3 regions of the Pseudoalteromonas sp. 4NS20-0020 genome follow, and region 1 is predicted to be linked to each of the others. Evidence: predicted binding sites of a transcription regulator. Region 1 holds the regulator's gene; each other region holds the start of a gene.
What was found. The regulator sigma-54, encoded in region 1, starts transcription at its own class of promoters, with help from an activator protein. The targets are predictions, from matches to a motif close to GTTGGCACGNNNNTNGNNT.
Positions count from the first base shown of each region.

Region 2: AC27JL_RS08260 (NarK family nitrate/nitrite MFS transporter) is a predicted target of sigma-54. The motif match lies at 1,691-1,709, and genes of this name have one in related genera.
Region 3: glnA (glutamate--ammonia ligase) is a predicted target of sigma-54. The motif match lies at 1,760-1,778, and genes of this name have one in related genera.

Region 1 is NZ_BAAJMI010000001.1:235,444-238,733, forward strand. Features, by position in the region: gene rapZ (RNase adapter RapZ) at 1-429, opposite strand, end outside; gene ptsN (PTS IIA-like nitrogen regulatory protein PtsN) at 449-901, opposite strand; gene hpf (ribosome hibernation promoting factor) at 906-1,193, opposite strand; gene AC27JL_RS01030 (RNA polymerase factor sigma-54) at 1,220-2,719, opposite strand; gene lptB (LPS export ABC transporter ATP-binding protein) at 2,789-3,290, opposite strand, start outside.
Region 2 is NZ_BAAJMI010000003.1:223,622-226,911, forward strand. Features, by position in the region: gene AC27JL_RS08250 (ATP-binding cassette domain-containing protein) at 1-749, shown strand, start outside; gene AC27JL_RS08255 (HesA/MoeB/ThiF family protein) at 763-1,518, opposite strand; gene AC27JL_RS08260 (NarK family nitrate/nitrite MFS transporter) at 1,807-3,276, shown strand; gene AC27JL_RS08265 (bifunctional protein-serine/threonine kinase/phosphatase) at 3,286-3,290, shown strand, end outside.
Region 3 is NZ_BAAJMI010000004.1:514,264-517,553, forward strand. Features, by position in the region: gene typA (translational GTPase TypA) at 1-1,327, opposite strand, end outside; gene glnA (glutamate--ammonia ligase) at 1,834-3,240, shown strand.

The sequences.
Region 1 (3,290 bases):
TTGATGAACGCTTAGCTCACTGGTATCGATCATGTAATCGGCGCGCGTAATTAGCACATCGAGAAGTTCTTTTTCTTTTTTTATGGCTAAATCAAGCGGAAGTGAATCTATTGATAAAGGGTGTAAGCGTCTGGTTTCAGAAAAGCGCTTAATAAGGGTTTGATCTTCACTGTCTAAGTAGAACAGCGTTGGTTTTGTAAAACCCGGTAAGTATTCGATGATGTGATTAAATTCATCTTGCTCTTTTGGTAAATTTCGCACATCTATACTAACGGCAATTTTATCGTAGTTATCAGAAACGCTTCTAATTAAAGAAGGTAATAAATTTACTGGAATGTTATCTACGCAATAATAACCTAGATCTTCAACAACGCGTAAAGCAACCGACTTACCAGAACCAGAACGGCCACTTATGATAATCAACTCCATTAATCACCCTTTAAATTTGTTACGATTGGTCAACAATAATTTGATACAACTCAGCATCCGATTTAGCACAGCGAAGCTGCTTACAAAATTCTTTATTTTTTAGTTTATCAGCTATCGTTGCTAGCGTCTTTAAATGCTGTTGGTTATCGCCTTCAGGTACGATGAGTGCAACAAAAATATCAACAGGGCGGTTGTCTATAGCATCAAAATTAATCGGTGTTTCACTTACTAACACCAATGCTAAAGGTTCTTGTGCGCCGCTCATTCGGCCATGTGGAATAGCAATGCCTCTTCCTATCCCTGTGCTGCCTAGCTTTTCGCGGGTTAATAAAGCGCCCAAAATATCCTGTTGAGATAAATACGGTAATTTATCGTGAGCCAGCTCGCTAATAAACTCTAAAATTCTTTTTTTACTATTAAAAAGGACCGCAGCTTTACTGCAGTCCTGGCATATAAGTGAACTTAATTTCATCATATTAGTGTCGAGCAAGCTTCTCTTTGTGTTTAATTACTTGACGGTCAAGCTTGTCAATCAATGAATCAATAGCTGCATACATATCTTGATGTTCAGTGGATGCGAATAATTCAGCACCACTTACATGAATAGTTGCTTCTGCTTTTTGATTTAATTTTTCTATATCAAGAATGACATGAACATTATTAATATGATCAGAGTGCCTTTCTAGCTTCGCAAATTTGGTATTTATATAGTCTCTTAATGAATCAGTTAGTTCTACATGACGACCAGTTAAATTTAGTTGCATAAGCATTACCCTCTTTGTTTAGCGTCTTAAATCAGGCTCTTTCGCTGATTTGACGGTGGAATAGCCAGAGATTCGCGATATTTTGCGATTGTACGTCTCGCTACTTTAATTCCTTGCTCAGCCAATATATCCGCAATTTTGCTATCACTCAATGGTTTTGCTGAGTTTTCTGCTGCGATTAATTTTTTAATAAGTGCACGTATTGCCGTAGATGAACATTCTCCACCATTTTCGGTACTTACGTGGCTTGAGAAAAAGTATTTAAGCTCAAATATTCCACGCGGTGTGTGCATATACTTTTGCGTAGTTACGCGCGAAATTGTTGATTCGTGCATTTCTACCATTTCGGCAACATCATTTAAAACCATCGGTTTCATGGCTTCTGGCCCGTGTTCAAAAAAGCCCTGTTGTTGTTTAACAATACAGTTAGTTACTTTTAAAAGTGTATCATTTCTACTTTCTAAGCTTTTTATAAACCATTTAGCTTCTTGTAAATGTGAGCGAATAAATTGACTGTCGCCGCTTGATTTAACTGTACGCGACATCGCTGCATATTGGCTGTTTACACGAATTTTTGGCATGCTGTCTGGGTTTAACTCTACAATCCAGCGGCCTTTAATTTTTTTAACTGACACATCAGGTATTACATACTCAGACTCTTCTCGTACTATTGTGTCTGCAGGCTTAGGGTTGAGAGTATGAATAAGTGTCATTACTTCTTTAAGCTCATCTTCTTTGAGCTTCGTTTTTTTCATTAATGTACGGTAGTCACGAGCAGCTAACAAATCAATGTGCTCTGTTAAAATCATTTTTGTTTCATCAATAAAAGGCGTGCCTTTATCAAATTGATTTAACTGAATACACAAGCACTCTTGTAAGCTACGTGCCGCAATACCCACTGGGTCAAATAGCTGAATGCGCTTTAAAACCGCTTCTATTTCGTCAAGTTCAACCTCAACGTCATCGTCGTTATCTTGATTAAAGCTCTCTAAAATCTCTTCGCAGCTGAGTGTCAGTATGCCTGAATCATCCACCGCTTCTACAATAGCAATAGCGATGGCTTCATCTGTAGGGCTAAATGGCGTTAATTGTAATTGCCACATTAAGTATTCGTGAAGCGTTTCAGTTGATGCGCCCTGATATATAGACTCATCTTCAGGCATTGGGCCTGAAGATGATGCAGGGGCTGCACTCATATACTCATCCCAGCTAACATCCATTGCCATGTCGTCACTTACGGTATCTTTAGCAAGCGCTTCACCACTGTCTTGTTCATACTCGCTAGGGGCTTCATCGGCAGATACGGTTACTGTAACTTCATCGTTATCTGCTTTTTGCTCATTTTTGCCCGCAAGATCATCGGCATAGTCTTGCTCCTCAACCTCAAGTAATGGGTTGCTGTCGAGCGCTTCTTGTATTTCTTGCTGAAGATCCAATGTGCTTAATTGCAGCAAGCGAATAGCTTGTTGCAACTGAGGTGTCATTGTAAGTTGCTGGCCCATGCGCAGCTGTAGTGATTGCCTCATGTATCTCTAACAATCCTTTTAAGTTGTTATAGTTAATACTAGCAGATGCTTATAAATAAGGCGTAAATGTTACAGCCTAAATTGCTCGCCTAAATATACATCGCGTACAGTTTTATCATTTAATACGTGTTCAGGGGTACCAGAAGCAATCAGTTCCCCATGAGAAACAATGTAGGCTTTTTCGCAAACATCAAGGGTTTCTCTTACATTGTGGTCTGTTATTAATACGCCAATCCCACGGTTTTTCAGGTGTTCAATAATTTTTTTAATATCTAATACTGAGATAGGGTCAACACCGGCAAATGGTTCGTCTAACAAAATAAACTTTGGATCTGCGGCTAAAGCACGTGCAATCTCCACTCGGCGACGTTCTCCGCCCGATAATGCCATGCCTTTGCTGTCGCGAATGTGTTGAATGCTAAATTCATCTAATAGATTATTCAATGTATCTTCTCTGGCTTGTTTAGTGAGCTCCTTTCGAGTTTCTAAAATAGCCATTAAGTTTTGATACACTGTTAATTTTCTAAATATAGACGACTCTTGTGGTAAGTAGCCAATGCCTAATCTAGCA
Region 2 (3,290 bases), on a different contig from region 1:
AGCATTGTTTTAATAGGCAAACTGACTTAACTGAACAAAAAGTTATTGATGCACTTGAGTTACACCCCTTACTTAAACGCAACGTTCAAAGCTTGTCTGGCGGGGAGCGCCAACGGGTGGTGTTTGCACGGACGTTGTTAGCAGGTCAAAAATTAATTATTTTAGATGAGCCATTTAGCGCACTTGATTGGCCGCTGCGCTTTAAAACACTCTCAACATTAAGTGAATTGGCGGCAACGTTTACTATTAAATTTATTATAGTGAGCCACTCGTTAAAAGAACTATTATTTTGTTGCGATACCCTGGTGCAGCTCAATAACGGTAAAGTAATTAACCATGGCCCGAGTGCGCAGGTGGCTAAAGCTATTTACGCTAATAATAAACAAGCACCGCTGAGCTTAATTAACTTTCAAATCATTACATTTGATGAAAAATACGGTGTGTATTTGCTTAAACTACACAAAAGCGAGCAGCAGCTATTTGCATTACCGAGCGCTGTAGAGCAAGGAAATAAACTTATATTAGAGTGTGAGCAAATATCGGTAAGTGCAGAAACGCCATTGAACACAAATAACAGCAATGTTTTAATATGTACGCTGCACAGTGCAGAACTTATAGATAAAATATGGCAACTTACGCTAGATGTAGACGGGCAAAGCTTGTATTGCTTACTTTCACCAAGAGTATGGGATCAAAAAAACTATAAAGTAGGCGATACACTTTATGCGACTATTCATAATCTAGAGTAGTGTAAAGTGGGTTTTAGCTGCACGTAGCACAATGACTGTTTTTTGTGATTTTAAAGCGATTAAACTCCATACTCAAACCATCAACCAGCAGTAAATGTTCGCTCAACCCGCTTGGTAATCCAGCAAGCATTTTTAACGCTTCAGTGGCCTGAATACTGCCAATTAATCCTACAATGGGCGATAGCACGCCTGATTCTGAGCAGCTTTGTGTCTGATCAGACATAAACTGCGATAAACACTCATAACAGTGGCTATTTTCTTGCATTGTAAAACAGGCAACTTGGCCTTCCATTCTAATTGCAGCGCCCGATACTAGTGGGGTTTTTGTTTTATAACAGGCTGTGTTTAATACATTACGTGTAGTTAAGTTATCAGAGCAATCAATAACTATATCAATATTTTTTAATAGCTCGTCAAGCTTTGACTTTTCGTCTAAAAATACATCGATTGTATGTATATCTATTTCATCATTTAAGCTAGCTAGCTGCGCTTTAGCGGCGTGTGTTTTTAAGCTTCCCACATCTGTTTGTTTGTAAAGCACCTGCCTTTGCAAGTTTGTAGCATCAACCACGTCGTTATCTACAAGCGTTAACGTACCCACACCTGAGGCAGCTAAGTACTGTGCAACCGGGCAGCCTAAGCCACCTAAACCTACTATAACCGCATGAGATTGCCATATTTTTTCTTGCCCCTCTATATCTAATTTAGGAAGCATTATGTGGCGCGAGTAGCGTAGTTGTTGTTGGTAAGTCAGGGCTGGTTTAGTCATTAGCGGCTTCTCATTATTTTTATACACAATAGCAATTTTTAGAATATGTGGGCAAGAACGAGGTTAAAAGTAATTGCACTGTTAGTGCTCACATTGATTACCTTAACAGTGCAAATGAAAATTATAACGAATTAGAAAAAACATAAGTTAATGATTTTTAATGAAATAAATTATTGGCTCACTAATTGCTCAGCATGGTTAACGTGAAATTAACAAATATAGCAGTGTAATTAATAACAAAGTAGTAACTGCTATAAATAACTACAAACGTAACTAAGGAAAAATAACATGCAACCGAGTACTGGGTTTAACCTCATATCGTTTAGCGGAAAAATGAAAATACTGCATTTAAGCTGGATGGTGTTTTTTATCTCATTTTTTGTCTGGTTTAACCATGCGCCATTATTAGGCGCTATAGCGGGTTCGCTAGGTATTACTATGGCACAAGTAAAAACGCTGCTTATTTTAAATGTGGCACTAACCATTCCTGCTCGCGTGGTTGTGGGCATGTTAACTGATAAATTTGGGCCTCGCATCGTTTATGCTTCATTACTGATTTTATGTAGCATCCCATGTTTTATGTTTGCGATGGCTACCACGTTTGAGCAAGCCGCTATCGCGCGTTTTGCACTTGGCTTTATTGGTGCGGGTTTTGTTGTGGGCATTCGCATGGTGAGCGAGTGGTTCCCGGCAAACGAGTTGGGTACAGCAGAAGGTATTTACGGTGGCTGGGGTAACTTTGGCTCGGCAGCTGCTGCAATGCTATTGCCTGTATTAGCGCTTATGTTTGGCGGTGACGATGGCTGGCGTTATGCGATAGGCCTAACCGGTGTATTAAGTGTCATTTTTGGTGTTATTTGGTACATCAGCGTAACTGACACGCCAAAAGGTGGCACTTACTTTAAACCAAAAAAAGTAGGAGCAATGGAAGTAACCAGCAAAGGCGACTTTGTACTACTTCTTATAATGAAGCTACCTATGTACGGTGCTTTAGCACTACTTACTTGGAAGCTTTCTCCTACTGGTGCAAATTTACTTTCTGAAAATTTTGTTATTGGTACATATGTATTTTTGGTGCTGCTTTATCTTTATGAAGTTTATAAAACGTACGACATAAACGGCCATATTTTTAAGCAACCTGTTCCAGAATCACACCGTTACGAATTTAAACAAGTTGCAGTTTTAAATATTCTTTATTTTACAACGTTTGGCTCAGAGCTTGCTGTTGTATCTATGTTGCCATTATTTTTTAGTGAGGTGTTTGGCCTTGATATGGTATACGCAGGCTTACTTGCATCAGCGTATGCGTTTATGAATTTAGCTTCTCGCCCGGGTGGTGGTTGGATCTCAGATCGAATGGGTCGTCGTAAAACACTTATTTTACTTACCACTGGCTTAGCTGTAGGTTATTTTGTTATGGGCTTAGTTGACGCTAGCTGGCCGCTTTGGCTTGCAGTTGCTGCTGCCATGGCGTGTTCGTTTTTTGTGCAAGCCGGGGAAGGCGCTGTATTTGCGGCTGTACCACTTATTAAACGCCGTTTAACGGGTCAAATTGCAGGTATGACGGGAGCTTACGGCAATGTAGGAGCTGTTGTGTATTTAACGGCGCTCTCATTAGTTGATTACCAAACATTCTTTATGATTATTGCGGCAAGCGCATTATTAGGCTTAGGTGCATTATTTTTCATGAAAGAACCCGATGGCCACATCACAGAAGTAAACGAAGATGGCACCGTTGAACTTATTTCTGTGACTTAAGGCATACATATGTT
Region 3 (3,290 bases), on a different contig from region 1:
TAAAGTCCATACGCATACGGCCTTTACCATCTGGTGCCATGTCAGTAAGTTCACCCTTACGAAGACCAATTTGCTCCATGATAGAACCTTGGTGCTCTTCTTCACAGTCAATAGTTAGTGTTTCATACGGTTCTTCTAACACGCCATCAACAGTGCGCAGGATTACTTCTGGACGAGATACAGCAAGCTCATAACCTTCACGACGCATGTTCTCGATTAAGATACCAAGGTGTAATTCACCACGACCTGATACGCGGAAGCTATCTGGGTTATCAGTATCTGCAACACGAAGTGCTACGTTGTGTACTAATTCTTTGTCTAAACGTTCACGAATATTACGTGATGTTACAAACTTACCTTCTTTACCACAGAACGGAGAGTTATTTACAGAGAACGTCATTGTAACTGTAGGCTCATCAACACTTAGTGGTGGTAATGCTTCAACGTTGTTAGGACAACAAATAGTATCTGAAATCTTAAGCTCGCCTAAACCTGTTACAGTAACGATGTTACCAGCATAAGCTTTATCAGTGTCGATACGCTCAAGGCCTAGGTAGCTTTGTACTGAACCAATCTTACCGTTACGAGTCGTGCCGTCAGCGCTGATAACTGTAACTTGTTGATTAGTCGCAACAGAACCACGTTTAATACGACCAATACCGATTACACCTTTATACGAGTTGTAATCAAGCTGAGAGATTTGCATTTGGAAGTCACCTTCAGGATCTGCATCCGGTGGTGATACTTCGTCAACGATCATCTTGAACATAGGTTCCATGTTGTCTGATGGCTCGTCTAAATCTAATGTTGCCCAGCCGTTGATAGCTGATGCGTAGATTACTTTAAAGTCTAACTGTTCATCAGTTGCACCAAGGTTATCGAATAAATCAAAGATTTGATCCATAACCCAATCTGGGCGTGCACCTGGCTTATCAATTTTATTGATAACGACGATTGGCTTTAAGCCTTGCGCGAATGCCTTTTGCGTTACGAAACGCGTTTGTGGCATTGGGCCTTCTTGAGCATCAACAAGTAATAATACTGAGTCAGCCATCGAAAGTACGCGTTCAACTTCACCACCGAAATCGGCGTGTCCCGGGGTATCTACGATATTGATGTGGTAGTCATTCCAAGAGATAGCTGTGTTTTTAGCTAAAATGGTAATACCACGTTCTTTCTCAATGTCGTTTGAGTCCATCACGCGCTCTTCGTTACCGCCGCGTGTTTCTAATGTACCTGATTGCTCAAGTAGTTTGTCAACCAGAGTTGTTTTACCGTGGTCAACGTGCGCGATAATCGCTATATTTCTTAACTGTTCGATGCTCATATATTTACTCAGAGAAATTAAATTCTCAATGATCCTGCAAGATCTACGCACTCATCTGCGTTTTCACGAGATGTCCAAGCATAGGATTTAAAAGGGCGCATATTATCCCTCATTAATGACATGGATGAAAGTTTATCCAATACAATTTTCAAAACTTTCTCAATACTTTTACTAAGTATCTGTTTTATATATGACAATTATATGAAATAAATTGTCATTATTTTTTCAAAAATGCAGTTTACACTATTTAGACGATATTTTTGGCACTCTTTTACATTTAGGTTATGCTAATTTCGAGCGATTAAATTAACAACAAATTGTAGTGCACATAGCCTGCACCAAAGTGGAATTTGACCGCACCATATTGGTGCTATTTTATGCCCCACATTGTAGCAACTAAGTTTTTTTAACCTATAAACATAGAGTTATAAAAATGGCACAAAATCAGCTTAATAAATCCCAAAGCAATTATGCAGCAATAATAAAACCCAATAGTTGGAGGACACATGTCACAATCGGTTTTAGATTTTATTAAAGAAAATGACGTTAAGTTCATTGATTTACGCTTTACTGATACAAAGGGTAAAGAGCAACATGTATCTATTCCTCATCACCAAGTTGATGAAGATTTTTTCGAAGACGGTAAAATGTTCGACGGTTCTTCAATTGCTGGTTGGAAAGGCATAAACGAATCAGACATGGTATTAATGCCTGTTGCTGAATCAGTAAAACTTGACCCATTCACTGAAGAAACAACATTAATCGTACGTTGTGACGTTGTAGAGCCTTCTACACTTCAAGGTTACGAGCGTGACCCACGTTCAGTTGCAAAACGCGCTGAAGAGTACATGCGCTCTACAGGTATCGCTGATACTGTATTATTTGGCCCAGAACCAGAGTTCTTCCTTTTTGACGATGTTAAATACAAATCAGACATGTCTGGTTCAATGTACAAAGTTGACGCTGTAGAAGCGGCATGGAACTCAGATAAAGATTACGAAGGCGGTAACACTGGTCACCGTCCAGGTGTTAAAGGCGGCTACTTCCCTTGTTCACCTGTTGATTCTTCACAAGATTGGCGTTCAGCTACTTGTTTAGTACTTGAAGAGCTAGGTCAAGTAGTAGAAGCACATCACCACGAAGTAGCAACAGCTGGCCAAAACGAAATTGCAACTCGCTTTAACACTATGGTTTTAAAAGCAGATGAAATCCAAGAAATGAAATATGTTATTCATAACATGGCTCATTTATACGGAAAAACAGCTACATTCATGCCTAAGCCAATTGTTGGCGATAACGGTTCTGGTATGCACTGTCACCAGTCTTTAGCTAAAGACGGTGTTAATTTATTTGCTGGTGATAAATACGGCGGTCTTTCTGAAGAAGCGCTTTACTACATTGGCGGTATTATCAAGCATGCTAAAGCTATTAACGCATTTGCTAACGCATCAACTAACTCGTACAAACGTTTAGTACCAGGCTTTGAAGCGCCAGTAATGCTTGCATACTCTGCACGTAACCGTTCTGCTTCAATCCGTATTCCAGTGGTACCATCTGCGAAAGGTCGTCGTATCGAAGTACGCTTCCCAGATCCAACAGCTAACCCATACCTTGCTTTCTCAGCAATGCTTATGGCTGGCCTTGACGGTATCAAAAACAAGATCCACCCTGGTGATGCAATGGATAAAGATTTATACGACTTACCAGCAGAAGAAGCAGCAGAAATTCCACAAGTTGCATCTTCACTTGGTGAAGCACTAGATGCATTAAGTGCTGACCGCGAGTTCTTAACTCAAGGTGGTGTTTTCACTGACGACCTAATCGATGCTTACATTGCACTTAAAGGTCAAGAAGTTGAAAAACTTAACATGACAACTCACCCAGTTGAGTTCGAAATGTACTACAGCTGTTAATGTGACACTGTAAAAGAATGTGTGTTCTCAAGCCCGCTTAGCGGGCTTTT